Regions from separate parts of the Robertmurraya beringensis genome, predicted to be linked through region 1. Evidence: riboswitches for the same ligand, from Rfam matches in the RefSeq annotation. Region 1 holds a riboswitch; each other region holds the start of a gene.
The links. A riboswitch is a leader RNA that binds a small molecule or an ion and turns the genes downstream of it on or off. The one in region 1 is predicted to bind S-adenosylmethionine.

Region 1 (9,713 bases):
TCCCTTAACACTTGGTTTACTTTAGACTGAGCTTCTTTATCCGTCATTCCAACAATTTGTGGATAATACACTAGATAATCTTTAGTCGGTCTATACTTTCCTTCATGAATAAAAAGAGAGCCATTTAAGGGAAGAATGGAATTTTGTGCCCAAATGAGATGGCCATATCTATTAAAGTATGAATATCGTTCATCAACAAAGGCTTGAATCAAATGGTCTTTTAAACTAAGTGTTCCTACTCCATGAATTACGGGTAGATTCAAAGCTCGTCTGCCGTTTTTATTGATAAAAAAAGAGCTTATCCCTTTTGTTACGCTGCTATATTTTCCTTCAAATTCATTCATACTGTCATAACTAAAATCCGTCAAAAATACACCAGTAGTCGTATCGGCAAGTGCAAAAATCGTACCAGCCTGAGGATACTCTGGGTCAATCGCTTTGGCAACAGAAGCCCGCTCTCCCCTTAACAGTTGAATATCATGGTATTTTGGTTCAAGAATATAAGCTCCTGTTTTATCAATAAATCCATATTCGTTTTTATAATTCTCTGAGACATTAACAATGGCTCTTCCCTTCTCAAAGGGACCAGCATACGAAAAGCGAGGAGGGATGACGACCTTCCCTGCTTCATTTACATACCCAGCTTTATCCCGAACAGTTTTCCTAAAGGAAATCAATGCTTCACTTAACGGACCCATTTGTTCAAAAGGATAGATAGTAAGGATCTCACCATCCAACCCAATAATTGCAGATGTACCGTCCTTCAGTCCTACTATTGCTTTACCGTCACGAAAATCATGTGCATAGATATATTGAGGAGGAATGATTATGTTCCCACTAGAATCTAAATAGCCATAAAGAAATTCTGTTCTATTTACAAATTCCTGAATAACAGCTCGTTGTTCCCGAAAATCACCAATATACGAAAACGGGTAGGGCTTGTCATTTAGAATTTCTCCTTTCTCATTAATCACGCTATAGCCCTTTTCATCCTCAAATACAAATGCAAGGCCTTCAAAAAAGGGATAAATGGAATGATAAATGGGGCGGACTACAAACTTGCCGTTTTGGTCAATTATACCTGCACGACCGTTTAGCCATACGATTGCCAGCCCGTTCGGTTGGAATACATTTACTTCCTCATATTGAGGAGGGATAACAAATTGTCCTATATTATTGATATATCCCCATTGAATCCCGTCTATAGTTCTAATTGAAGCTGGAAATAACTCATTCACGACACGGTGATTTTCCATGTATCTATCACTCCATATGAACATTTTTTCAATAGCATATGGGGTGTTTCTTAAATTGTGTATTTTGTCCTTAATTAAAAAAGCGTTTCTGTTATTTACAGAAGCGCTTTTACTAGAAAAAACATTCATTTTTTACTAATAATCCATTCTTATTCCGTGCTTTTTCTAACTATTAGTTCAGAACCAAGGTAGAGTGTTTTAACAATTTTCCGCTTCTCTACCACTCTTTCAAGCAATAACTGTACTGCATTCTTACATAACTCCATTAAATCAATGTGAAAAGTCGTAAGTGGTGGAGAAACATACTTTGCGATACTAATATTATTTACACTAATAAGATTAACTCGCCCTGGTATCGCAATACCATATTCATTTAAAGCCTGTAAACAACCAACCGCAATCGGATCAGCAGCTATATAAAATGCAGTGGGCAATTCCTCTCCCAATGTATCTATGGCATTCTTCATAAGAGAGTACCCGTTATCCACGGAAAAGCCTCTCCGACAAAATACATATCGATCATTCAACTGACCCTTCTCTGTCATATAGGCACGAAATGTTTTCTCTCTTATATCCATTTCCTCAAGCCCTGTATTCGGATTATGAAATGTGCCTCCAATGAAGCCGATTCTGCTATGCCCCTTGTCAACAAAGAAATCCACTGCTCTTTTCGTCATTTCAGACAGGTCCGGCCGAACGGAATCGTAATGAACAGAGTCCGGAGTTGTATCAATAAATACTCCATTTAGGGTAATGCTTCTGAGACGGTGTAATTCTTTGTCTGTAAAAGACCCCACCGCTATAAATCCCTTGATATTATCAGGAATTTTCGCTATTCCATCTGCAATTTTGTACGTGGTAAGCTCCACATTAAACTTTTTTGCCCACTTTTCAATTTCAAGCCTCATCGTTTTAAAGTAAACGTCTTCAAGCTCCTCTTGATCTGTTAGCCAATACAAAAAGGCGATATTATTTACTAACTGCCGAACGGTTTTTCTTCTATAGTTAAGCTTCTCAGCTACCTCATATATTTTCTCACGTGTTTCATCTGGTACAGAAAGGCTCTCATCATTATTCAACACTCGGGAAACGGTGGAAATCGAAAAACCCGCCTGTTCTGCTATATCTTTAATCGTTGCCATTGTCAATTACCTCCAATTATCCATACCCATATTATACGATTCAACCACCACCCTAACAAGTAAATTTTTTTACTAATTAGTAGGAAAAAATTTTATTTATAATTTCACACTTTGAATATACGCTATAAAAGTGTTACACCGAACAACCCTCTCGTGCATAACATGCCTAGAGATTTATGTTTAAAATACAGAGGTGAGAAATATTTATGGTTTCATATATGGATTATACATCTCCATCCACTCAATTCACTTTTGATGTTAATACAAGTCCCTTGTTCATTAAAGATAACAAAAACTATATTAATGTTTTAGGTATTAAACAGTTAAATACACTTGAAAATGTGTCTCTCTTAGATATTTTCCTTAGCACGAATAATATAGTAGAACCGCATTATCACCAAAATGCAGCCGAACTTGTATATTGTATTTCTGGTTCTGCTACAGTATCGATACTAAATCCTTTTACAAAACAAATCCTAAATTACACTATTACACCTGGACAAGTGGCAAATGTTCCACAAGGATGGTGGCATTATGAAATAGCTTTAGTTGATAACACCCATCTTTTGGCTATTTTTAATGCGCCTACTCCAGAAGTTATTTTAGGTTCTGATATATTGAAATTTACCCCTGCAAAAATCATGGCGCATACCTATTGTCTTAATGAAAATCAATGGAAACAAGCCACTTCATCTGTTAAACCATCAACATATATAGGTCCATACAAGGATTGTAATAGATCAACGGATCATAGCCCTTATCAACATATTAATCAAACGCATGAACCATCCCGATATATTCGGCAATACCCACAGCCACTATACGGTCACCATTATCAGCAATATTGGGGCTAACAGTTGTTTATTAATGCAATCCAAAACATAGGAAACCATGATTTTTCAATTTTAAAAATAAAAATAGACCCATTCACATCGAATAGGCCTCTTCCATTTATTATTTTTGTTTATAATATGTGATGGCTAATGCAAATGCTAAAACCGTTCCCTTTACGATGTCCATTGCGTAATAGGGAACAGACATCATTACAAGTCCGTTTGCTAAAATCCCGATCAACACCGCACCAACGAAGGTTCCGAATGCATTTGGCTTACCGGCACCTAAAACGGAAAATCCGATAAATGCAGCTGCTACAGAATCCATTAAGTAAGGTGCACCTGAGTTGATTTCAGATGTCATAACCCGTGAAGCTAAGACAATTCCGCCAATGGCGGCAAAGAGCGCAGAAAGCAGGTAGGCAGCCACTTTGTACTTATTAACCGGAATACCTGATAGTCTTGCTGCTTCTTTATTTCCCCCGATCACATACATGTATCTTCCATGTTTCGTATACGTTAAAAAGATATGAACCACAACAACGACAACAACCATAATGACAATAATCCATGGCACCTGGCCGATTTTCGAAAAAAACGGACTAATAAGGCCTTCTGCCATCGTTCCATCAGGCAACACCATGTTTTGTGAAACAGTCGCTCCCTTTGTATAGGTCAATGCCGTTCCTTGAATAACGAACATGGTTGCAAGCGTCATTAACATATCAGGAATCCGCATTTTTACAATCATAATAGAATTCAATATCCCTACAATTAATGCTGCGGCAATTGCCGAAATAATAGCTACAAAGGTATTTTGCGAAAACCAAACGAACATAGAAATCACGATTGCATTTGATAAGGAGGCCACCGATCCAACGGAAAGATCAAAGCCATCAACCGTTAAACTGATGGTAATCCCGATTGCAATGATAGTTACAATTGAAATGGAACGCAGGATATTTACAATATTATTTCCTTGTATAAATGCGGGATTGGCCAATGAAAATATGATCACTAGTGCAATGATCGTAATAATCGTTCCATATTTATAAAAAAATTGGAATAGATCAAATGACGTTTTTGCCGGGGTCTGTTTCTTTGCTGTTATGTTTGCCTCCATCTTACCTGCCCCCTGTTGAATAGAATAATAGTTCTTCTTCATTAGTTGATTTTGTTTCTAGTTCCTTCACTGATCTTCCATCATAAAGGACATAGACCCGATTCGTAATTCCCATAATCTCTGATAGTTCAGATGATGCATAAATAATAGCTTTTCCGCGGCTTGCCAGCTCGACAATAAGATTAAAAATGTCCTTTTTTGCTCCAACATCTACACCTTTGGTCGGCTCATCAAAAATATAGACATCAGCATCGGCTACGAGCCACTTGCCAATGGCAATCTTCTGTTGATTACCGCCAGAAAGATTTTGAACTTTTGTTTCTTCAGAAGGTGTCTTTATTCCAAGACGATTGATCAGTGCCTTTGCAACTAACTTTTCTTTTTTCCTATCCAGGAAACTAAAATCTTTTGAAAAATGCCTTAAATTCACTACAGTTAAATTTGATTCAACCGACGCATTTACAAGAATCCCTTCTTTTCGGCGCTCTTCAGGGACCAAGGCCAGTCCATTCTTAACCGCTTCATACGGGTTTTTAACATTAACTCTTTTTCCGTTAACCTTGACTTCTCCTGCCACTAATTTGCCTTCAACCCCGAACAAAGCTTTACAGAACTCGGTCTTACCGGCACCTACAAGTCCAGCAATTCCCACAATCTCCCCTGCTTTGACGTTCATGCTAAAATCTTTAATCTTATCTTTATCTGTAAGTCCTTTTACCTCAAGGAATGTGTCTCCAATGGTCATGAATTTATCAGGAAACTGGTCACCGAGTTTTTGACCAAGCATATGCTCCACTACTTTGTTTTGGTTAGTATCCGAAATCCTCTGTCTCTCAACTACTTCCCCATTTCTCATAATCGTAATATCATCACAAATCTCAAAAATCTCTGGAAGTCGATGTGAGATGAAAATAACTCCAACATCACGGTTCTTTAATTCTTGTACGATACGAAATAACTCATTTGTCTCCGTATGACTAAGAGGTGCTGTCGGCTCATCTAAGATGAGGAATCTACATTCTTTTGACACCGCTCTGGCGATTAAGACCATTTGTTTTTCTGCTAATGTTAATTCACTTACTAGTTTTTTAGTTGGAAGAGACAAATTCATTTCTGATAGGATGGTGGCCGCTCTAGAATGCAAGCTTTTCCAATTAACCCATTGCTTCTTTCCCATGTTGTGTACCGTGTCCATTAACATGATATTTTCCGCAACCGTTAAATAGGGAATCAGAGCTGTATCCACTTCCTGATATACAATTTGAATTCCTGCGTCCATGGCACTTTTGGGCGAACGAATGGTCATAGATTGTCCATCCAATGTGATTTCACCAGTATAGTGATCATATGCCCCTGAAAGAACCTTCATCAAGGTTGACTTCCCAGCACCATTGGCTCCAATTAAGGCATGAGTTTTCCCGCTTTTAACTGAAAAATCCACCCTATTTAATGCTTTTACACCCGGAAATTCAATTGACACATTTTTCATCTCTAAAGTGGTCATGATGTCACCGTCCTTTCAAAGAAAAGCGCAAGCGCCCGTTAAGCGACGTATGGACTGGAGCGCTCTGACTGAGATAAAGGAAACACGGAGAGCGTTAGCGATCCGATGTTGACTTATCGTAGGGAGGAGAGCGAAGTACACTAGTCGCTGGGCGCTGGAGCTAGACACTGTTCAAAGTTCAATATTTTATACTTTCTTCAAAGAAACACTCTCTTTATCTAGTGAAAAAGAGTGCCTATCAATAAGTCCCTTACTTCTTATAGTGTTCCTTTAGCGTCTTCATCCAGTCTTCTTCAAATTCTGTTGATTGACCCCATCCTTCAATGATTTCACTTAAATTGACCATATTAACAGGATCTTTTGACTTTTGAAGGTCTTCTTGAGAGATAAGTGAAGCTTCCAAATCATACGTTTGTGGTGTTTCCTCGCCTGCTAATTTCTTTGCTAGTATTCTCATATTTACTGAACCAATCAACTTAGGATCAACAGCTGCCGTATATCTCCAAGCGCTGCCTTCTCTTTGGATTTCCTGCAAATCAGCATTTGAAACATCGATTCCATAGATTTTAACTTCTTCTCTGCCAGCTTCTTTTAACGCGCGAGCCGCACCGATGGCAAAAGCATCCCAAGTGGCAAAAATCGCATCAAGTTCACCCTTAGGGTATTTATTCAACATTGCAGCAACCGCATTTTGGGTTTGAACACTAGTATCAGCTGCTGCTACGCCAAAGCGCTCCACTTCTTTAATGCCAGGATTATTTGCTAGAACCTCTTCATACACTTTATTTCGTCTAACCATTGGTGGGAATCCGTCCACCCATAGGTATGCAATATTGGCTTCCCCTTTTGTTTCTTTTACTAATTGATCCAATGATAGAGTAGCTAGTGCTTCATCATCTTGTGACACAAGAGTAACACCGTCAACACTTGTTAAATTTGCATTCGAGTCAAATGCCACTACGCTTTTTCCAGCATCAACAATTTTCTGTATGTCATTAACGGTAGCATCATCATCACCGTGAGAAATAACAAATCCATCATAATCTTGATTTAACGCTTGATTAATCGCATCATGAAATTTCGCTGTATCTCCATTTGCCGTAAATACATCCACTTGGAATCCTAATGCTTCCCCTTCTTGCTTTGCACCTGCTAAGAACTGAGCTGTGTGATCGTCCCCACCAATTTTACGAATAACTTTGATTTTTGGTTGGTCTCCATTTGCAAAGCGCTCAGGTACACCTTCAATCGGTGTGTTCGATCCTGTTGCTTCCTTTGTTTCTCCCCCTGTTGCACAGCCTGTAAGCAAAAGTGTTGCAGCGATAGCTGATACAAATGCACTCTTTAAAAAGTTCCTCTTCATGATTCTTTCTCCCCTTTTTGTTTTTTATGTCTTCTTACCAACGTTGCTCTTAGGAGAGTTTTTATAAAATATAAAAAACCTCTCCAGAAAAGAGAGGTTTCATCACAAAATAAGGACTACTCCTCTCTTATCTCTCAAAACAAAATCTTGTTTTGCAGGATTTAGCACCAATTCCATTCGGAACGGTTGCTGGGCGTCATCGGGCCAGTCCCTCTGCCACTCTTGATAAGAGAACGTATTTTATTCATTTACTTTAATAAAGTATAAAACTTAATTTAATATTCTATTAACAAATTGTCAATAGTATTTTCTAAATATTTTTAATAGAAATATTATTCCCACGTAATTTCTAGATCAGCATCCCGATACAAAACTATTTTTTAACATCGTACATATTTACGTTTGAAACCAAGCTTCCCTCTATCCATTTCTTTTTGAATACTTTCATAAGCGTTTAAGAAACTGCTTTTTTTATTGTCTCGTTTGACTTCTACGATTCCTATTTCCTTTGAGACCTCGACTGCCTTTTCATGTTGCGGCAAATAGGAAATCGCCACCGTGTATACGAAATTATTCATAGCAGATTTGGTTCGTTCCGGCGAATCATGAATCGAATTTTTCACCATATCCAGCATATTGGAAATCTTGCTTTCGGAAAATTCTTTATCCTTTCGATTCCCTAAAAGCCAGCAATAGCAACTCCATCCAGCCGACATTTTCAATTCGTCACCGCTTGCAATCCATTTATCTGCAACGTCTTGTGCAATATCTGACTCTGATAAAGTGACTGCGACCACATAATCGGACAGCATATAAAAATACGCACCATCTATCCAGCGTTCATAATCTGCTTCAGTCATAGCTTTTGGGTCAGCAATAATGCCTGCAAAATACATGGCATCGTAATTACCTGTGGTATAAAGCTTGTCAGCTAAATCTTGGTTGATTTTTATTTTCTTTGCAATTGGTTTCATAGCCCCTGTTGCCACGCCAAAAAGTGGCTCGTGCGCACCATTGGATATGTACATTTTCTTACTTCGTTCTTTACCGAGGGCTTCAAGCTCTTGCATCACTGTTTCAATATCCATAGCTTTGAACTTCCTTCCTTACTTTTATCATATTTTTTTTATCGAATGTTCTTGTGCGAGCCATCACAGGAGGGCATTTTTTTAGAAAGTCCACAAGTGCAATCCTTTAATCCCTTTCCGCTTAGAATTCTCTCCATACAATTCTCTACCCTTGACACTCGAGTTTTGGATTGTTTTGGTTGAGAAAAATAAAGAATATATGCTCTTTGCCGTCCCGGTGTCAATGCTTCAAAAGCAGTTTTTAAGTCTGGTGACTCATCGAATTTATCTTGAAGTTCTTCTGGAATAATGAATTCTGTATCCTTTTTTAAAGTTACTTCCAAACCGGCTTTTTCCACTTCAATGGCTTCAAGTATGTATTCTTTCAAAATAGGTTCTAGTTCAATTATTTCTTGAAGATGAGTGAATCGAATCTGGCGTGCCGCCTGTACATTCTCGGTTTGTTGGACAAGAATTCCATGGGGATCCTTTAATAAGGCACCTTTGTGAAACAGAAGTGCACAATATTCTTTAAATCCATGTATTAATACGACATTTTTCTTCTCAAGCGTGTAACACGGATGCATCCATTTAAATTCTTCGGTCAGATCACAGTCAAGAACAATCTGTCTCAACCGCTCAGATTCTTCCCTCCATTTTTTAACTTTACTTAAATAATCATCAACCTTTGGATTCAGAACTGCCATGTTGTTTCCTCCCATAAAAAAATTACTTCACGAAGGAAGATTTAGTTGCCATGACACACCAAATCGATCATTTAACCAACCAAACCTTTGACTAAAACCATAGTCACCAATTGGCATAAGTGCTTGTCCGCCCTCGATCAGTTTCTGATAAACGTTGTTAATTTCTTCTTCGGTATCACATGTAACAAAAATTGAGAAGGATGGAGTAAATGTAAACTGATGCTTTAAATTACTATCTATACACATAAATTCTTGGCCTTTTATAGAAAAAGTAGCCTGCATTACCGTTCCTTCATCTCCAGATTCATTCGCTCCATAGCGAACAATACTTGTAATTTCTGAATCCTCAATAATAGATATGTAATAATTCATTGCTTCTTCTGCTTTGCCATCTTGAAACATTAAGAATGGTGTAACTTTTCCCATTACGATCAGCTCCTTAAGTTAGTAGGGCTACCTTATCTATTTATTACATTCCTATAATTACAATATAAATAAAGACAGGAAATTTCACTAGTGTTAATGATTAAATCTGAAAATAATTAGATGTTTATTTTTCTATCCCTTCCAAATCAGTATGAACGGCAAAAAAAAGGATGATACCCGAAAGATATCATCACATGGTATTCACTACAATATTATTCTTGAAAGGTTTGAGTCACTTTCACTTGGGTGCCAGGATAATAGTGTCCAATAATTTCTTTGTAGTGTTTCCCTT
Region 2 (9,713 bases), on a different contig from region 1:
ATATATTTTGCGTTAAGTGTTGCTGCAATAACTTTCATTTTTTACTCCTTTATGTCTCTTTATACAATCAGTATATTTTATCATATTTTCTCCAAATATAGAGAAGGGAAAACATAACATACAAACGATAGAAAAAAAAGGAAGCCGAAGTCTAATGACTGAGCTTCCTTTTTTCTATATGTTTATGAAATCTTGTAACGAATTGCCTCAGGCGTGACATCTTTAGTTCTATCAATGGCTGTGCAAAAGTCGTAAAAAGCTTACTCGATAGTAACACTGTAATTACAAATGAAATTAATAGAAGCAGAAAGAAGGTTTCCACATTATAAAAATAATCCTGTACATCACTTTGCCTAAATGGCTGAACAATAAATCCGTGTAGCAAATATACGTAAAGTGTATTTTTACCAAACGGAGTAAAGAATAACTGCCTCTTAGGAATGAGTGAGAAAAAGGCTAGAACCAGCATAGTGCTAAGCAAAAGTAGCCCAAACCTCATGATAGGTGCAGTATAGATTTCTGCGCCTAATGCTTCGTATGGTTTTGATCCAAATAGCCATTGATAGTTCATATCAGGTGCTACAAAAAAACCAGTGAAGACGATAGCGAACAGTATAAGTGATGCAACTCGGTAAGGTGTACTTGAAAGAATTTTAAAATGCTCCTTTTTTAAATAAAACCCAAGTAAAAAGAGTGGGAAAAATACAAATGTCCTTGATAGACTTAAATAATTTGTCATCCAATCTACATACCCAACAAGTAAACTGAGAATAACAGCAAGCATCAGGGCAATTTTCCTATTCACTTTTGTAAAAGCAAATAAAAATAGATTCCAAAAGAATAGACTGATTAAAAACCAAAGTGACCAATGGGGATCAAATGGGTCCATCACAAAGGTCTCTTTTGAATCTAAAAAGAAATAGAAAATGGAATAGATTAGTTGAAAAATTAAATAAGGGATAATTAGTTTAAAGGAAATTTTCCTTAAGTAGCCTTCCTTCTCAAATCCTTTGGCAAAGTACCCTGAGATGAGAATGAAAGCTGGCATATGAAAAGTGTAAATCGTTTTATATAAAGTATAGACCGTATAGTGGTCTTGAATGAATGATTGAATTAAGTGACCAAACACAACAAAAAAGATTAATATAAATTTCGCATTATCAAAGTAAAAGTCTCGTTTTTTCATCTTATCCTCCTTCCGAAAGTCTACTATTTCTTACCCTCTTTTTCTAGTCATAAAACCTGACACTTTCTTCCAAGCCTCCCTTCTAACTGTTTTAATACATGTAAACGTCTGTTATATAACGGTTTTTGCTTGGCTTTATTGGAAAAATAACAAAAAAAAGCAGCTGTTTCATAAAAAAATTGCAATTGTTTGATATTTATCACAGCGTAAAGTGGCTCATTACCTTAAAATTTAAACAATTAACTTTCGTTTTGGGGGGAGCTTATGTCAATTTTACCTGTTAGAAATGAGTTAGGTTTTTTTGAAATACGATTGGAATCTATTGGAGGATTAGGTGCAAACCTAGCCGGAAAAATGCTAGCTGAATCTGGGGTGCTTGGGCACGGATTGAATGGTTCAAACTTTTCATCCTATGGATCAGAAAAGAAAGGTTCACCAGTAAAGAGTTTTATCCGGTTTTGCGATGCTGAAGTTGCCATCAGGGACCATAGCCCAATAGAACAGCCTCATGTAATTGGAGTTTTTCACGAGGCTTTATATAAAACGGTTGATGTGGTAAGTGGATTAACGGGTGACGGTATTGTACTGGTTAATTCAACTAGAGATTTTGATGACGTGAAAAAAGACTTGAAACTAAACTATGGTACACTGGCCATCGTTGATGCTCTCGGCATTGCTGTTGAAGAAAAAACAAAAGTGAATACTGCGATGCTTGGTGCCTTATTCCGCATTTGTAGTTTTTTAAACCCGGAAACCATGAGGAATGTTATACGAAAGACGTTTGAAAAGAAATATCCGCACTTAGTAGAACCAAACATTCGCACATTTGATCGTGGATATAATGAAGTACAATTCAAAACTTATGAGGTACCAGATCATGCGGAAGGACGATCCTTTACTAGACCTGTACCGCAGCTCGGATATAACACACAGGCTATTGGGGGAGTAATGATTTCTCAAGCGAATAGTATTTTGAAGGACTTAAGTGGATCTAGACAAGGGTTTGTCCCTGAATTTCATCAAGAAAAATGTATTAATTGTGCTGCTTGCGATACAGTTTGTCCTGACTACTGCTTTGTTTGGGAAGAAGGAGAAGATAAACGAGGTCGAAAGCAGACGTTCCTTAAAGGAATTGACTATCAATATTGTAAGGGGTGCTTGAAGTGTGTAGAGGCATGTCCGACAGATGCATTAAATGACCTTCGAGAAGTGATTGGTTATGCAAAAGAACATTCAGTAAAACAATACTTTCCATTTGTAGGGGGTGTAAGGTAATGGCAACTTTAGAAAAAGAATTACAAGCAATGGGTTTGCCTAAACAATTAGCTACATTTGAATCTGGAAATGAAATGGCCGCTATGGCTGCAGCTCAAATCAACTATCATTTAATGGGATATTTTCCTATTACCCCATCAACAGAGGTGGCACAGTATTTAGATCAGATGAAAGCTCGTGGAGAGCATACTATTAAATTAATAGCAGCGGATGGAGAGCATGGTTCTGCGGGCATTTGTTACGGAGCAGCTGTGACAGGTGCACGTGTGTTTAATGCGACAAGCGCAAATGGATTAATGTATATGCTTGAACAGCTCCCCGTTCAATCCGGCACTAGATTTCCGATGGTTATGAATCTCGTTACAAGATCTATTAGTGGACCGCTAGATATAAGAGGAGATCACTCTGATTTATATTTTGCGTTAAATACGGGTTGGGTGATCTTAACAGCAGGAACACCCCAGGCAGTTTATGATATGAACATAATGGCTTTAAAAATAGCTGAGCACTCAAAGGTTAGATTGCCGGTGATTGTCGCTTATGATGGCTTCTTTACCTCTCATCAAAAGCGTAAGGTAAACTATTTTAAAGATCGAAAAGTTGTACAAAATTTTGTTGGCGAATGTCCAACTAATTATCATTTTGCTCGAGACCCTAAAAAACCAGTCACTATCGGTGCTCATATGAATGGTGACGATCTATTAAACAACCATTTCCAGCAATCGGAAGCCATGTATGCGGCTGGCGAGGTTTTTAAAGAGGTAGCAGAGCAGTACAAAAAGATATCTGGAAGGGAATATCCGGTACTTGACTTGTACGGCATGGAAGATGCAGAAGTTGCTTTATTCTTATTAAATTCTGCGGCAGAGTCTGCAAAAGATGTAGTAGACCAACTCCGAGCTAAAGGAATAAAAGCTGGAGTAATCAGCCCAAATATTATTCGTCCATTTCCAAGCGAACAGATTCGTGATGCACTGAAAAATATAAAAGCACTTCTTGTTGGGGAACGAGCAGATTCATATGGAGCAAACGGACCAAACCTCACTCATGAGGTGAAATCTGCTTTACAGGAGGATAAAGAAAATCAAACACTTGTATTAAGTCGTGTTTTCGGACTGGGAGGAAAGGATTTTTTCGCGGATGATGCGACCAAGTTTTTTGAGATGACCCTTGATGCAAAGGAAAAAGGCTATGTTGAGAAGGCATTTGATTACTATGGTCATGTACCTGGTGAAGTTGAAAATGTGCTGAAACCAGTTATTGAACCTCAGTCTGGCGATGCATTCAAAACGGGGTTAATTGAAGTGAACCAAGATGAAGAGACGAAAAAGCTCAAGGTGAAAATTCCACCTTTACGAGCTTTGACGACAAAGCCAAAGAGACTAGCATCAGGTCATGGTGCATGTCCTGGTTGTGGAATCTTCCCAGGCCTTGAGTTATTCTTTAAAGGAATTGAAGGAGACGTGGTCGTTCTATTCCAAACAGGTTGTGCGTATGTAGTCACAACTGCTTATCCACATTCATCTCATAAGCAAACGATGATTCATAACTTATTCCAAAATGGTCCTGCAACTCTATCGGGAACACTAGAAGCATTTTTAGAGTTAAAGGAAAGAGGAGAAGTACCGGTTTCAGACGATGTCACGTATGTAATGATTACAGGTGATGGTGGGATGGACATTGGTATGGGATCTGCCATTGGAACGGCTTTAAGAAATCATAAGCTGATTATGCTTGAGTATGATAATGAAGGGTATATGAACACCGGATCACAAATGTCATATTCTACGCCATTGGGTCATATGACAAGCACAACAAATGTAGGGAAAGCACAACAAGGAAAGGCATTCCATCATAAAGATACAGCACAGATAATGGCTTCTACAAATATCCCGTATGTGTTTACGGGTACAGAAGCATTTCCACAAGACTTGATTAAAAAAGCAGCAAAAGCTCAGTGGTATGCCCAAAACGTGGGAACAGTTTACGGGAAGATCTTAATTACTTGCCCCTTAAACTGGAAGTCAGAGGAAAGATTTGGTCAAACTATTATGGAAGCAGCTGTTAATTCATGTTTCTTCCCACTGTATGAAGTGGAACAAGGGGAAACGACCATTACGTACAATCCAGAAGACAAGAAAAAGCGTATACCTTTAGCAGATTGGTTAGCCTACATGGGTAAAACCAAACACTTACTAAAGGAAGAAAACAAACCAATGCTAGATGAGTTTGGTAAGGAAATAGAGGCAAGATGGCAACGTCTTAAGGCGAAGCACGAAAATCCATTATTATAATAGTAAAGAGCAAAGTTAACTACTTTGCTCCTTTTACTTTTGGGTTTGAAATATTTTTCATTAGAAAACGTTCTTTTTTCCTATAGAGGAGTTTTGGGAATAGTGTAGAATTCATAATTAAGAAGTTCCTTTATAAGGAGAGATACCGTGAATACGTTCCTTTCAAGTATAGGTATAGAGAATGTGCGAATCAATCAAATGAAGAAAAATAATATAGAGATACCCATTGCAGACCTCTTTAAATCATTTTTTATAGAGTCTCTTGATGCAATTATTTTCTGGAATGAAAATATGAGCGTCATTAATGCAAACGATGCCGCCTGTCGCTTATTCGAATGTAGCCTTGATATATTAAAGCAATATCCAATAGATGCTTTTGTGTACGAAAAGGATGAAAAATATCATGCGATCATTCAAGACTTAAACAGAAGAGGTTCCGTTCGTGACGAATTGCTATTTCAAATGTACAATGGTCAAATGAAATATCTTGAGTTTTCAACCAAGCTTTATGTCGTTGATGGATATCATATGACCATTTTTAGAAATGTGACTGAACGGTACCAAATGGAAAAAAAGCTAAGAGAGAGTGAGCAAAAATTTCGAAAGATTTTTGAAGGCTCCCTTGACGGAATGTTATTATGGGATGAAAATCAAAGAATCATAGATGTGAATCCAGCCGGTGAAAAGTACTTGAAAGTATCTAAATATGAAGTTGTCGGAAAAACAATGCGTGATTTGCTGATCAATTGTCATTTTCCGGATGACGAGTTAAATGAAGTTATGAAAAATCTCATGATTGAAGGTCATACAACAGGTACGATAACATTAACGACAAGAAGTGGCAAGACTTTACATTATGAGTATTCCACCAAGCAAAATGTAGTAAGTAACCTAAGTTTAACAACTTTTAGGGATGTTACGGAAAAGCTTGAAATGGAGGCTAATCTTCATAAATCTGATACCCTTAGTGTAATCGGTCAGTTGGCAGCTGGAGTTGCACATGAAATTCGTAATCCTATGACTGCGTTGAAAGGTTTTATTCAGCTTTTAGAAGACTCCAGTGAAGGAAAGCATTCGATGTATTTTGATGTAATTTCAACAGAACTGAATCGTATTGACGCGATAATAAATGAATTTTTAATTTTAGCCAAACCACAAGCGATTAAATTTGTGGAGCATAGTATTACTCAAATCATGTCTGAAACGGTTAATCTATTAGGTGCACAAGCTGTTTTGTACAATGTTCAGTTCCTCCTTCATTATGATGATGATTTACCATCGTTAATCTGTGAGCCTAATCAGTTGAAAAAGGTTTTTATAAATATGATTAAAAATGGAATAGAAGTTATGCCGAGCGGTGGATTTATCACGATTACAATGAATCAAACTACAGATAATCGGATCCATATTTCGATAAAGGATGAGGGTTATGGTATTCCAGAGGAAAAGTTAAAGAAACTTGGTCAGCCATTCTATACGACAAAGGAGAGGGGAACAGGCCTAGGTCTAATGGTTTCTTATCGGATTATAGAGGAGCATGAGGGTACGATTAAAGTCGAAAGTGAAGTTGGAAAAGGGACGGTATTTCATGTGTATTTACCAGTCGGAAAATAAAGGTGGAGTCATGTATGAACAGATTGTATGGAACGGTTGAATCGGAGTTAGGGACCATTTATATAGTAGTTAAAGATGGACTGGTATCGGCCGTTCATATTGGAGTTGAAGATTTTAAGAGGCATGAAAGAGTTCACCAGCCGATTTTTTCACTTGATAATGAACTGGTAAAAGAAGCAGTGCAGCAAATGAAGGACTATTTTTCAAAGAGAAGACAGGACTTTGATTTGCCACTTCAGTTGGAAGGTACTGAGTTTCAACAATCTGTTTGGAACGTCCTCCACTCGATTCCATTTGGAACAACTTACAGCTATCAAGAAGTAGCAGAAAAGATAGGAAATAGTAAGGCGGTTCGTGCAATCGGACAGGCGAATAAAGCAAATCGTCTTCCTGTTATTATTCCATGCCATAGAGTAATAGGGAAAAATCAGAAGCTAACAGGTTATGCAGGAACACGTACAGATATAAAGGAAAAGCTCCTTACATTAGAAGGAGCTGGCTTTAAACGATAGTAAGATTACGAGTAGAGAATCATTCTACTCGTATTTTTTTGTTTGTAAAAATGTAACTAACTCTTCAATGGATGTGAATTCATTGCGCTTGAGAATTAATTCTCTACCTAACGCTAATGATTTTTCCTTCGCTGCAATTCGTTCCTTTTCATCTGGAAGACCATCCAAGTCTGCTACATGGGCAAGACCGATTGTTCTTCTTATTAGTTCGCATCCAGCAAAACCAACTGCATCCTGAAAGTATTTTTGTAGAGTAGAAGAAAGGAAACCGTCAATACGAGCAAATGGTTCTAAATTGTCATGTTCCCATAGGATTGAAAATTGATTTTGATACACATTCCAAAATGTTCTTACCTGTGAGTATATCGAATCGGATTTTTCTTCGAAGGCAATTGCTTGGAACAATAAATTGGCAATGACTTGACCAATATCAAAACCTACAGGACCAAAGTATGCAAATTCTGGGTCAATTACTTTTGTTTCTTCCTTCGAAACAAATAAGCTGCCTGTATGAAGATCACCATGTAAAAGTGCTTCCGCTTCCGTTAAGAAGCTTTTTCTCAGTAAGGCTACCTGAAGTTTTAACTCTGTATCCTTCCATAGTTTTTCAACGGTTGAAGTGAGCTGTGGTTCAAAATCATTGGTCTCTGCATCAAAGTAAGGATCGGAGAAAATTAGGTCCTCAGTAATTTTACATAATTCTGGGTTGATAAATTTTCCAACAAGCTCTTTCTTTTGTCCCTTATCCACCCCGAACTCTGATGTGAAAAAGGTTGTATTGGCTAAGTATGTGCCAAGATGACTTGCAAGCAGGGGATATTCGTTTCCGTCAATTAACCCTTTTCTAGAGATAGTCAAATGTGATAAATCTTCCATAATCGTAATAGCTAATACTTCATTCGTATAATACACGTCAGGAACAAAGTCAGGAGCATGCTTTTTAAATAGTTTTAATGCTTCTGCTTCAATAGTGGCACGTTTTAAAGTGAGTGGCCATGACTCACCTACTACTTTTGCATATGGAAGAGCTTGTTTTATGATGATGCCTTTTCCATCTTGATCTTTAATATGAAAAACTAAATTTAAATTGCCATCTCCTATTTCTGTACACGATAGAGTACTATTTTCGGAGAATAAATTTCTCTCTTTTGCTAATAAGATGGCTGTTTCTTCTGTTAATGGTTGATAAGTTTCTTGTATTACTGTTGACATAATGATTATCCTCCTATTGCATAAAAAAACCTCTTTCTACTAGAAAGAGGTTTGAGGCTTTAGTCAACAAACCTCTTATCTACCAGAAAGGAAATTTCTTTCTGTTGGAATTAGCACCGTGCCTTACGGATTTATCCGGCGCTAAATTGATAGCGCCCCATTTCACAATGGAATTACGGTCGGTTGCTGGGCTTCATCGGGCCAAATCCCTCTGCCTACTCTTGATAAGAGATGTAATTTTCAGTTAATATTCACTGATCAGAATCATATCAGCATAGTGTTAAAGTTGTCAACAGTTTTTAATATAAGTCTGTCCGACGGTCTGAAAATATCGGAATCGTGTTGCGGACTTTCTTTACTTCTGCCAAATCGATTTGACCAGTTACAATAGATTCAAGTTCGTCTCCCTCAGCAATTACTTCTCCCCAAGGATTAATAATCAATGAATGCCCAGCAAACACATTGTCGGGATCTGAGCCTGAACGATTGCATGCTATGACAAAGCATTGATTTTCAATCGCTCTAGCAATTAATAAAGATCTCCAATGGTTCAATCGAGGGAGAGGCCACTCAGCAACAACAACGATAGTTTCCGCTCCTTCTGTCGTATGAGCACGAATCCATTCAGGAAAGCGAATATCATAGCATATGAATCCTGCAAATAAATTCTTGTCTAGAGCAAACATCCCGTTTGTACTGCCTGATTGAAGATGTTCATGCTCATTCATTAGCTTAAAAAGATGCGCTTTACTGTATGTGGAAACAAGTTCTCCTTCGTTACTAATAACCAGCATGGTGTTGTATACACCGTTATTTTCTTGAGAAGCAACAGATCCTCCAACTATGTGCACATGATGTTTTTTAGCTAATTTCTGCAAAAATTCAATGCTCTTTTTTGCTTCTAAGTCAGCAAGAACATCGAGGCGAGTTAAATCATAGCCTGTGGTCCATAGCTCTGGAAGAATGACTAAATCAGGTTTTTCAGCCATTGCTGACTCTATTAATCTTTCCGCTTTTTGAAAGTTTTCTTCTACATTCCCAAAGCTTATATCCATCTGAATACATGAAACTCTCATAAGAAACCACCTTTTCTAAAAAATATTAGTAAAAATACTTTACAAGTTGTCATTTACGATATACATTTGTGACTAGTTTTTCAATATAAAAATTGCCAATTACCCGAATATTTAAAGTAGGTGGAAAAAAGATGATATATCCTCAATCAAAATTATTAAAAAGCTTACCTAAACAATTCTTTGCTTCACTTGTTGCTAAAGTAAATAAGCAAATCAGTGATGGCCATGATGTGATAAACCTGGGACAGGGAAACCCTGATCAACCGACAGCAACACATATCGTAAAAGCCCTGCAAGTGGCAGCAGAGAATCCGAATAATCACAAATACTCTCCTTTTCAAGGCTTTGCATCATTAAAAGAAGCTGCTGCGACCTTTTATAAAAGAGAATATAACGTAGATATCAATCCTGAGAAAGAAGTTGCCATTCTTTTCGGAGGAAAAGCTGGGCTTGTTGAAATCCCACAATGTTTATTAAACCCAGGTGAACATGTTCTCGTCCCGGATCCGGGCTATCCAGACTATTGGTCAGGGGTAGCACTTGC
Region 3 (9,713 bases), on a different contig from region 1:
AAGCAGAGCTTGTGGTTATGGAAGCTTTAATTACCAACGCTAAGAGGGCGATAAACGAAAGGATGGCTCCTGCTAAATGGGTTAGACCGTTGATAGGTTCTCTAATATAAGAAAGCATATGCTTCTCTCCTTTTTTCTTTATGTAGTTTTTATAACTACTTATTATAGTATACGCATTACGACAACTAGTCAACATTTACTTATAAAGATTTGTGAAGTAAAATTGATATGTATATAGAAGAAAAAAGGAGAGAATTATGAAACATCTTGACGAGCTTATTGACGAACTAGGATTGCAACAACAAATTACAATGGATGACATTCCAGCGATTGATTTATATATGGATCAAGTTATCCAATTGTTTGATCAGAAATTCAATGATACGAAAAGAAATAAAGATGAGAAATTATTAACAAAAACTATGATAAACAATTACGCTAAGGATAAATTGTTTATTCCGATAAAAAATAAGAAGTATTCAAAGGAACACCTCATACTCATTAGTCTCATATTCCAGCTTAAGGGTGGCTTGTCCATTAATGATATTAAGACAACATTAGTTGGTTTGAACGACGGTATCCAATCAGATAATCTGGATTTAGAAAAATTCTATACATCCTATCTAAATTTGGCTATGAAGAATGTTACATCCTTTAACGAAGAGGTAAAATCACACTGGCAAGATGTGATGGAAGAGATGGAAGGTACCACTGAAGAAGATAATCTTTATTTAAAAAAAGTTCTCCTGGTCGCCTCATTAATTAATATTAGCAATCATTATCGACGAGTAGCTGAAAAGCTTGTTGATGAAATAAGCATAAAATAACACCGTTTTCCTTCTGGAAGATGGTGTTTTTTGTTGTCAAATCAAAAAGAAAAGGTTTACATCTGGTGATTGTCAGATTATCTTACATGGTATTTTCAGAATGTTTGTAAATAATATTGACTCTTTGTGGATATCGTTTAAAATAAACTTATTCGAACTAATGTTATATTTTATGACATTATACTGTTAAGTAAAGTTACACAACAAAAATTAAGGGGGAAAAGAAAAATGGATGTAAACTACTTAATGAATAGTCTATGGGTAATGGTGTCGGCAGTGTTAGTTATCTTCATGATTGGTGGATTCATCATGCTAGAAGCTGGTTCCACTCGTATGAAGAACGCTGGTCATATTGCAGGTAAAACCATTTTTACATTCGGTTTAGCTTCATTAGTATTCTGGGCAGTAGGTTTTGGATTTATTTTTGGTGACAATGCTAATTTCTTTGTAGGTCTATCGAACTTTTTCTATGGTGGAGCAGAATTAGATTTAGCACTAAATTCCTCGGTATTCTTCTTATTCCAATTAGCTTTTTCAGGAATTGCCATAACAATTGCTCTTGGTGGATTTGCTGAACGTGCAAAATTATCTGTATATTTAATCTTTACAGTATTGTTCTCAGCATTAGTTTATCCGGTAGTTGCTCATTGGATCTGGGGCGGTGGCTGGTTAGCAGAACATGGTAAGCAAGACTTTGCTGGCTCAACGGTTGTTCACTTAACAGGAGCGATGGCAGCATTTGCAGCTACTATTCTATTAAAGCCTCGTATTGGCAAATATAACAAAGATGGCTCTGCAAACAATATTTATGGACATAATCAAGTATTTACAGCGTTAGGTGTTCTTATTCTTTGGGTTGGTTGGTTCGGATTCAACGCTGGTAGTACCGTATCAGTTGATGCAGGATTCTTTGGATTTGTAGCACTTAATACGAACCTGGCAGCAGGTGCTGGTGCAGTGGCAGCGTTAATTATTTCTTGGGTAGTATTAGGGAAATCAGATATTCCTACTATCTTAAATGGTGCACTTGCAGGACTGGTTGCTATTACAGCATCATGTGCATTCGTTGATACATGGGCAGCGGTTGTTATCGGATTTGTAGCTGGTATTCTAGTATTCTATAGCGCGAGATTCTTTGAAAAGCGTAAAATTGATGACCCAATCTTTGCCCTATCTGTTCACGGTGCTGCAGGGGTATGGGGAACACTTTCAACAGGGTTCTTTGCAACACCAGAATTAGCGACAGTTGGTAAGCCTGGTTTATTCTATGGCGGTGGATTAGAGCAACTTGGGGTTCAAGCAATGGGTGTGGGTGTATCTGGGCTATACGCTTTTGTAGTATCATTCGCCATCCTTGCGATTGTTAAAAAAGTAATCGGTGGTCTTCGTGTAACTGAAGAGGAAGAAATTATGGGTCTAGATGTAAGTGAACATGGTAGCTATGGATACCCAGAAGTATTTTTAACTAGTGAAAATCAAAAAGTTTCTTCATAATTAATAAGGAGAGCCTCATTTTATGGGGCTTTCCTTATCTACTTAAAGGGCGTGTAAGAATTGAGTTCATATGAGTCAATAAAATTATGGAAAGAAACTCATGTTGAAGAGTATATATCCAATTCAGAATCTTTAAATGAATTCCACGACGAGATTATGATGAAGGTATTTAAGACTGCAAGTGCCCGAATGAATATTGAACCTCCATGTGCTTTTGTATGGTTTATTACTGGTAGCGGGGGACGATTTGAACAAGGATTAATTAGTGACCAAGATCATGGGATTATTTTTCAAGATGATAGTCCAGAGGCAGGTAATTATTTTAGTGAGTTAGGTAAGGAATTATCAATGGGATTACAAATAGTTGGATACCCATTGTGCGATGGTAAGGTAATGAGTTCAAACCCATTATGGTGTCAAACGGCTGTTAGTTGGAATAAACAGGTGGTAAATTGGATGGAGGAGAGCAGTTGGGTGTCGATTCGCAATTTGCAGATTTTCTATGATGCTAGGAAACTTGTAGGTAAGCATGAACTTCTATTCGATCTTAAAAACATTATCCACGAATATAGTCGATCCCATCCTCAATTTTTAGGACGATTATTAGAAAATGTAAAACATGTTAAAAAGACGATTGGTCCACTAGGACAGATCATTGTTGAGGAGAAGGGAATACATGCTGGAGCTATTGATTTGAAGTATTCTGCTTTTATACCATATGTGAATGCAGTTCGGCTATTAGCATGGAAAGAAGGGATAACCGAGACTAGTACAATAGGTAGATTAAAAGAGCTTAATAAATTAGGGAAGTATGAGGAGTTATCTCATTATCAGGAGAACTATTCGCAGCTTCTTCAGTTTCGCTTAGAACACCTTTCTTCTACAGCTTCATATGATGATTCCCACTACTTGTATGTAAAAAAACTTACGAAAGACAATCAAAAACTAATTAAAAAGATACTGAAAGATGGAAAGAAGCTGCAGCAATACGTTCAGAGAATGATTGAAAAGGGTGGAAATCATGGCGTTTGAACCATTTATTCATTTTGTGAGAGGAATCCAGGGGAAAATGGGGACAAATGTATATAGTGGCTTACAGGGACAAAACGGTCAGCATGTTGCCTTTTTGCGTCAAATGCAAAAAGAATTAAATTCAGACAATGCCTTACTGATTCCGTTGTCGGAGTTAGAGGTGACAGTTTTTGACCTTGAAACCACAGGTTTCTTTCCTGAAAAAGGGGATGAAATTTTGTCTATTGGTGCTATAAAGACAAAAGGAGCTCATGTGAAAGAAGCTGATTCCTTTTATTCTTTAGTTCAATACGATAAAGAACTTCCGATCCTGGTGAAAGAGTTAACAGGGCTTTCAGAAGAGGAACTAAGGAGTGCGCCTCCTTTGTCAAATGTTCTACTGGATTTTTATCACTTTGCTAGAGGAACGCCACTTGTTGCACACCATTCAAATCATGAAAAAAACTTCTTGCAAGCAGCGAATTGGAAACAATTCAAAGCTCCTCAAAAACATCGCATCATTGATACGTCATTCCTATCAAGAGTTGCCGATCCAGAATTAACTCAAAACAAGCTTGAGGATATTTGCGAGCGGTATGGGATAGAAGTAGTGGATAGACATCATGCGCTGGGAGATGCTAAATTGACCGCTGTACTGTGGTGTATTTTTATTGAAAACGTTCAGGAAAAGGGATATGAGACTCTTCAAGATATATATAATCTTATGGCAAAATTGTAAGATACTATAATTCTTTCTTTACTTATTAAAAAAGTTTGTGCTATTATTATCCATAAATGAACTGAATATTGGATTTCTTATCCAGAGTGGTGGAGGGGCTGGCCCGATGATACCCGGCAACCGATTTTCTTTTTATAGAAAACACGGTGCCAATTCCTGCAAAGCAATCGTGCTTTGACAGATAAGAAGAGATGATAACCATAAACCCTCTTCTTTAGAAGAGGGTTTTTTATTTTATCAGAGGAGGAAAACATGATGAAAACGGTGAAAGTTGTTCTTTTAGGGTTTGGTACGGTTGGATCAGGTGTGTATGATACCATCCTTCATACACATCAGGAGAAGCTGGAAAAGGTAATTGGTAAGAAGGTTGAAATTGTCGGTATATTAGTGAAGTCGGAAAAGGAACGTCAACTTCCTCGAAATATTATTGTAACTACAAAGATTGACGAAATCTTAGCTCTCCCCAAAATAGACTATGTGTTTGAAGCGATTGTTGGTATTGAACCAGCCTATTCCTATACAAAGTTATTTTTAGATCGGGGTTGTCATGTGATAAGTGCAAACAAGGAATTGCTTGCCAATCGTGGTGAGGAGCTCATGGAATATGCTTTAAATAAAGGTAAGTTTTTAACTTTTGAGGCAGCTGTTGCAGGAGGGATTCCTTTACTTAGAACGATTATTCAGCTTCTTCAAGTGAATGGAATTTTAGTTCTAGAGGGTATATTGAATGGAACGAGTAACTACATTCTATCGAAAATGAGAAATGAGAAATTGAGCTTTGGAGAATGCCTGCAAGAGGCACAGCAACTCGGATACGCAGAGGCTAATCCGGAAAGTGATATTTCTGGTAGAGATGCTTTCTATAAGCAAATGATTTTAAGTAGTTTAATCTACCATGAGCAACCCGACTGGGAAAAGGTTGAAAGAATTGGGATTGAACAAGTCGCTTTAGAAGATCTAGCCTTAGGTGAGGTACATGGATTAAGGCTAAAGCTGCTGGCCTCTTTGAAAAGAGTGGACGAGGGAATCAAGGCAACCGTAAAGCCTACGTTTGTAAGCTCTGAACATCCTCTTTACAATGTGGAGGGGGTAGACAATGGCATAGTTATAAAAACGGATTTGGTTGGAACTCTTATGCTTCAAGGACCAGGAGCTGGTTCAAAGGCTACTGCAAGTGCTATGATTGAAGATTTGGTACAAATTGAACAACAAAAACAGCCCTTGCAAAAAGTACATCGATATAGCTATCAAAATCAAAATGAAAAGGAGAATAATGCAAGTATTCAATTAGCTGTATTTCCACTGCAAAACAAGGAGGAATGGCTACGCTTAAAAGCGGTTATAAATGAAAATTCAAAGCATGTAAATATACTTCAAGAAGTGGTTAAAGAGCTTGGTGGTAGTATATACGGAAGTTTCTTATACGAAGGTGAGCTAGAGAGTGTGAAGCTACCTGTCTTATATAAACGTTACCCTGTATCACCTATCGGTCTAAAAAGAGATCAATTGAATGTAGTTAATAGCTTCTAGGGAAGACGCATAATGATTGCGTCTTTTTTTTGTATTGTAAAGCTCCATAGGGCAAATAATATGTTTGCTATGGAGGTGTAGTATGAGAAAACTTTTAATCTTGTTTGGAGTTATTATGCTTATCTTTGGTGTTGTTATCTATACATTAACAAATGTTTCCTTTGATTACGCATTTGTTCCGGAAGCAGAGGATGTAAGAAAATCAGAAAAGAAATCGAAAATAGCTTCTGTGTCAAACGGGGGGGAGATGGGGACATCAGAACAGATTGAGTTAGGACGAAAATTATTTTATGAGGAGACCTTTGGGAATGAAGTGTTTTTTTTCAGATATTTTAGGAATGTTTAATGGGGCCTTAACGTTAGGTAATATAGGAAAGGCAATCTTAAAATTAAATGGGGAAAGTACGAATAATCTTCAGGTCGAAGCGTATAAAGATTTTTCTGCTGGTGATTTTCACATAAAAAAAGGTGACTTAATTGATACAGGTCTTGATGTGGCTAAAGGGGCTAAAACACCGGTTGGTATTAAGGTTGTATTTGATGAAGGAAGATTAAAAGCTGGAGTTTTGCGAAAGTAGATCCTACCCCTGGAGTACCTGGTGTGAATCGATTGACTAAATCTCCCACTTACCCTAAAACCTCCTATATGACATCTGTTGGAGTATTATCGAGCTCGCCTGGATATAAGATATATGAACAATTAAACGCAATGAGTGCATACATGAATTCTCTTTCACCAGTACCAAGTGGATTGCAAAAGGATAATGAAAAAGCAGAGGAAGGTGAAAGAGTATTTACAAAAGCAGGATGTATCTCTTGCCATTCGGGAGCATTTGCAACGAGCAATAAATTAATTCCCTTAGAAGAACTTAAAACGAACGGCTCTCGTGCAAAGGGTTTTTCGCCATTAAAGGACTACCACGATGTACCAAAAGTATATGAAGAGGGAACGCCTGTACCCCTACCTGAAAATCCAAAAGTAAATGTGATAAAAACAACACCTGAACAAGAGCAGTTGCTTCAACTAGCTTGGGGATTTTCGAATACAAAAGGAGCCTATAAAACGATTAGCCTTTATAACCTCTCTAGAAGTGCTCCTTACTTACACGATGGCGGAGTGGCTGTTGGACCAAATGGAGAGGTTGGGGTAACCGAAACCATTTTACAAGGGAAGCTTCCTGATCCGTACCATAGTCTAAAAGCGATGGTTGACTCAAGGTTAAGAGAAATAGTGATTGAAAGCAATGCAACGAACAAGAGTTTATTCTCAGCGAATGTGACTGGTGAAGGACATTCCTTTTGGGTAGATGAAACGACAGGATTTTCTAAATCTGAGCAGGATGCACTTATTCACTACTTGCTCACTCTCACTGATTAGAAGGAGGAATAAGGTGAAGGCTGTTACTTATCAAGGGTTATTACATGTAGAAGTGAAAAATGTACCTGATCCAGTGATTCAACTTCCCGATGACATCATTGTACGAGTGACTGCATCTTCGATCTGTGGTTCAGATCTGCATTTATATCATGGAATGATCCCAAGCCTTGAAAAGGATTATGTGATCGGACATGAAGCGGTCGGAATCGTTGAAGAGATCGGGAGAGAGGTAACAGGAATCAAAAAGGGTGATAAAGTAGTTATCCCTTTTAATATTTCTTGTGGACATTGTTTTTACTGTGAGAATGGTTTGGAAAGCCAGTGTGATCTGTCGAATAAGGAGAAAAAGCCAGAAACTGGGGCGATGTTTGGCTGTTCACGTCTGTACGGAGATTATTCTGGAAGCCAAGCAGAATGGTTAAGAGTTCCGTTCGCTAATTTTACTCGGTTTAGAGTACCTGATGACAATGAGCTACAGGATGATGCATTAGTTCTACTAGCTGATGCGGTCCCAACTGCCTACTGGGGAGTAAGCAATGCAGATGTTAAGCCTGGTGATACGGTTATTGTTTTCGGAAGTGGTCCGATTGGGTTGTTATCACAGAAGTTTGCTTGGCTAAAAGGAGCAAGCCGAGTGATTGCTATTGACCGAATTCCTTATCGATTGGAACATGCAAAAAGAACGAATGGGGTTAAGGTATTTAATCTTGAAGAGATACATGAGCTAACAGACCTTTTGTTAGAGATTACAAAAGGTGGAGCGGATGTTGTCATTGATTGTGTTGGAGCAAGCGGGAAAATGACACCAATTGAACTAGCTGAAACAGCACTTTTTCTACAAGGGGGCGGCCTTACAGCGATTAAGATGGCGAGCCAAGTAGTTAGAAAAGGGGGAGTTGTTCAACTTGTTGGGGTGTATGGTCTTAGGTATAACGGATTTCCTTTGGGGGATTTTATTGCTAGAAATATTACTTTAAAAATGGGCTTTGCCCCTGCAATACGTAATATGCCATTCCTTTATGAGCTAGTTTTAGAAAGAGAAAATAAAGGTACACGATATTATCACTCATCGTATACCATTATCTGATGGTGTAAAAGCATATAAGTTATTCAATAAAAAGCAAGAAAATTGCTTGAAAATTATATTAAAACCGTAAGAGGGGCTCATGCTCTCTTTTTGCGTATTATGGATGCCTCTTTTCCCATTGGAGCATAGCATGTAGTAATGGAGAAAGGAGGTCAAGGATTTGTGATTATCGTTGCGGGAATGAATATAGAGATACCCCCTTTTCAATTATCCAGCAAACAAGCAGAAATTTTTCACTTCTTAAAAAACAGTAGTGAAGTGCATAGATATGTTCATAGTAGAGAGCTGTTGTTTGAATTGATATTACGAGAAAACATGATCAATAGTGCTATTGAAATGAACGAAAGTGAAGTGGAATTTTCCATATTTCATACATCAAAGTTCAACTCCATGTATTGGTTGAAAACATCAAGAGGTTATATTCTTAAGCCAAATGTATTGCCCTCCGATGCAATAAAAGATATTTTTCATAATGGGAAAGAGTACGGTTTTGAATGTACGACGGCTATTGTTGTCATTTTTTATTATGCTGTTCTTCAATCTATTGAGGAGAGAGCTTTTAATCGGCTTTTTAATCATCTTCTCGTTTGGGATTGGAGCTATGATGAGGACCTAGGAATTATTACAAGAGTCGGCTCGGATTTTATTCCGGGGGATGTAATGTATTTTTACAATCCAGATTATGATAATCCGGTTTGGATAGGAGAAAATGTTGTATTTTTAGGTGAAGGTAAATATTTTGGTCATGGAATTGGAATTGGTACAGCGGAAGAAACGATTAAAGCCCTTAATACTTTGCGAAAAGAAGGTGCAACGAGATCTGCTCACTTAATCCATCAGCATAGTCGCTTAAATTATAAGTATTTATCTCAGTTTTCTACGCAAATTTAAATTATTTGAAAAGGACAATTGATCCATTTGTCAGAAAAGGTCAGTGTCCTTTTATATTTATTTCATGTTAACTCTTTTTTCCATATGAAAATCGCTGTATACTAATACTATGGAAGGAAAGTAGGAGAGAAATACATGCTAAAAAAGCTTCTTATCGTTATCGTTTTGTGCAGTATTGGCTTTTTTTTACTGCCGTATAGTTTGCCGTTGGTTTTTGCTTTAATTACAGCTCTATTTTTAGAAGGATTAGTGGAGTTTTATAAAAATAAACTTAGGATTGCACGAGTGCATGCGGTATTAGCAGCATTCTTAACGTACATATTAGCTTTAGTAATCATTGGCTATCACTTTTTTACTTTAATCATTCAACAAACTCTTCGTTTGTCAGAGAGCACACCAACTTTTGTGAAAGATTTCTATCGAAGTACTATTTTACCAATAATGGGTAGCTTAGAGAGATATTTACAAACACTACCAGAAGAAGTATTAAACTCGATGGAAAACACCATAGAATCAAGTATCGCGTCCTTAGATGCCTTCTTACAAACTCTATTTGAAACGATCATATCTTTATTAACAGCCATTCCTGGTTTTTTAATTGAATTTTTAGTATACTTGGTTGCTTTATTCCTGTTTTCCCTAGAGCTACCTAGACTAAAAGAAAATATAAAAAGACATCTAACAGAGGGAAGTTTAAAGAAAGCATCCCTTGTCATAAACCAGCTTACCTGGGCAGGAGTTGGGTTTATAAAGGCT

Region 2: it holds a riboswitch for S-adenosylmethionine, as region 1 does, so the genes downstream of both, mtnK (S-methyl-5-thioribose kinase) here and ACFFHF_RS06230 (sugar ABC transporter substrate-binding protein) in region 1, are expected to answer to the same signal.
Region 3: it holds a riboswitch for S-adenosylmethionine, as region 1 does, so the genes downstream of both, ACFFHF_RS19080 (homoserine dehydrogenase) here and ACFFHF_RS06230 (sugar ABC transporter substrate-binding protein) in region 1, are expected to answer to the same signal.

The regions. Positions count from the first base shown of each region.
Region 1 covers NZ_JBHLUU010000017.1:40,528-50,240, forward strand. Annotated here, with positions in the region: gene ACFFHF_RS06205 (WG repeat-containing protein) at 1-1,256, opposite strand, end outside; gene ganR (galactan degradation operon transcriptional regulator GanR) at 1,406-2,398, opposite strand; gene ACFFHF_RS06215 (cupin domain-containing protein) at 2,605-3,252, shown strand; gene ACFFHF_RS06220 (ABC transporter permease) at 3,353-4,354, opposite strand; gene ACFFHF_RS06225 (sugar ABC transporter ATP-binding protein) at 4,356-5,858, opposite strand; gene ACFFHF_RS06230 (sugar ABC transporter substrate-binding protein) at 6,109-7,221, opposite strand; SAM riboswitch class I at 7,346-7,453, opposite strand; gene ACFFHF_RS06235 (DNA alkylation repair protein) at 7,602-8,309, opposite strand; gene ACFFHF_RS06240 (DUF1801 domain-containing protein) at 8,348-8,995, opposite strand; gene ACFFHF_RS06245 (VOC family protein) at 9,023-9,421, opposite strand; gene ACFFHF_RS06250 (SpoIID/LytB domain-containing protein) at 9,634-9,713, opposite strand, start outside.
Region 2 covers NZ_JBHLUU010000119.1:30,427-40,139, reverse strand. Annotated here, with positions in the region: gene ACFFHF_RS18955 (B12-binding domain-containing radical SAM protein) at 1-38, opposite strand, end outside; gene ACFFHF_RS18950 (acyltransferase family protein) at 152-1,186, opposite strand; gene ACFFHF_RS18945 (2-oxoacid:acceptor oxidoreductase family protein) at 1,451-2,461, shown strand; gene ACFFHF_RS18940 (thiamine pyrophosphate-dependent enzyme) at 2,461-4,755, shown strand; gene ACFFHF_RS18935 (PAS domain-containing sensor histidine kinase) at 4,903-6,369, shown strand; gene ACFFHF_RS18930 (methylated-DNA--[protein]-cysteine S-methyltransferase) at 6,384-6,881, shown strand; gene mtnK (S-methyl-5-thioribose kinase) at 6,906-8,093, opposite strand; SAM riboswitch class I at 8,166-8,324, opposite strand; gene ACFFHF_RS18920 (carbon-nitrogen family hydrolase) at 8,393-9,169, opposite strand; gene ACFFHF_RS18915 (pyridoxal phosphate-dependent aminotransferase) at 9,301-9,713, shown strand, end outside.
Region 3 covers NZ_JBHLUU010000119.1:53,968-63,680, reverse strand. Annotated here, with positions in the region: gene trhA (PAQR family membrane homeostasis protein TrhA) at 1-118, opposite strand, end outside; gene ACFFHF_RS19100 (DUF1836 domain-containing protein) at 258-827, shown strand; gene ACFFHF_RS19095 (ammonium transporter) at 1,056-2,321, shown strand; gene ACFFHF_RS19090 (DUF294 nucleotidyltransferase-like domain-containing protein) at 2,382-3,353, shown strand; gene ACFFHF_RS19085 (exonuclease domain-containing protein) at 3,343-4,071, shown strand; SAM riboswitch class I at 4,146-4,259, shown strand; gene ACFFHF_RS19080 (homoserine dehydrogenase) at 4,324-5,601, shown strand; gene ACFFHF_RS19075 (hypothetical protein) at 5,684-5,947, shown strand; gene ACFFHF_RS19070 (hypothetical protein) at 5,910-6,179, shown strand; gene ACFFHF_RS19065 (hypothetical protein) at 6,203-6,979, shown strand; partial or broken gene ACFFHF_RS19060 (alcohol dehydrogenase catalytic domain-containing protein) at 6,993-8,136, shown strand; gene tgl (spore coat transglutaminase TGL) at 8,229-8,957, shown strand; gene ytvI (sporulation integral membrane protein YtvI) at 9,093-9,713, shown strand, end outside.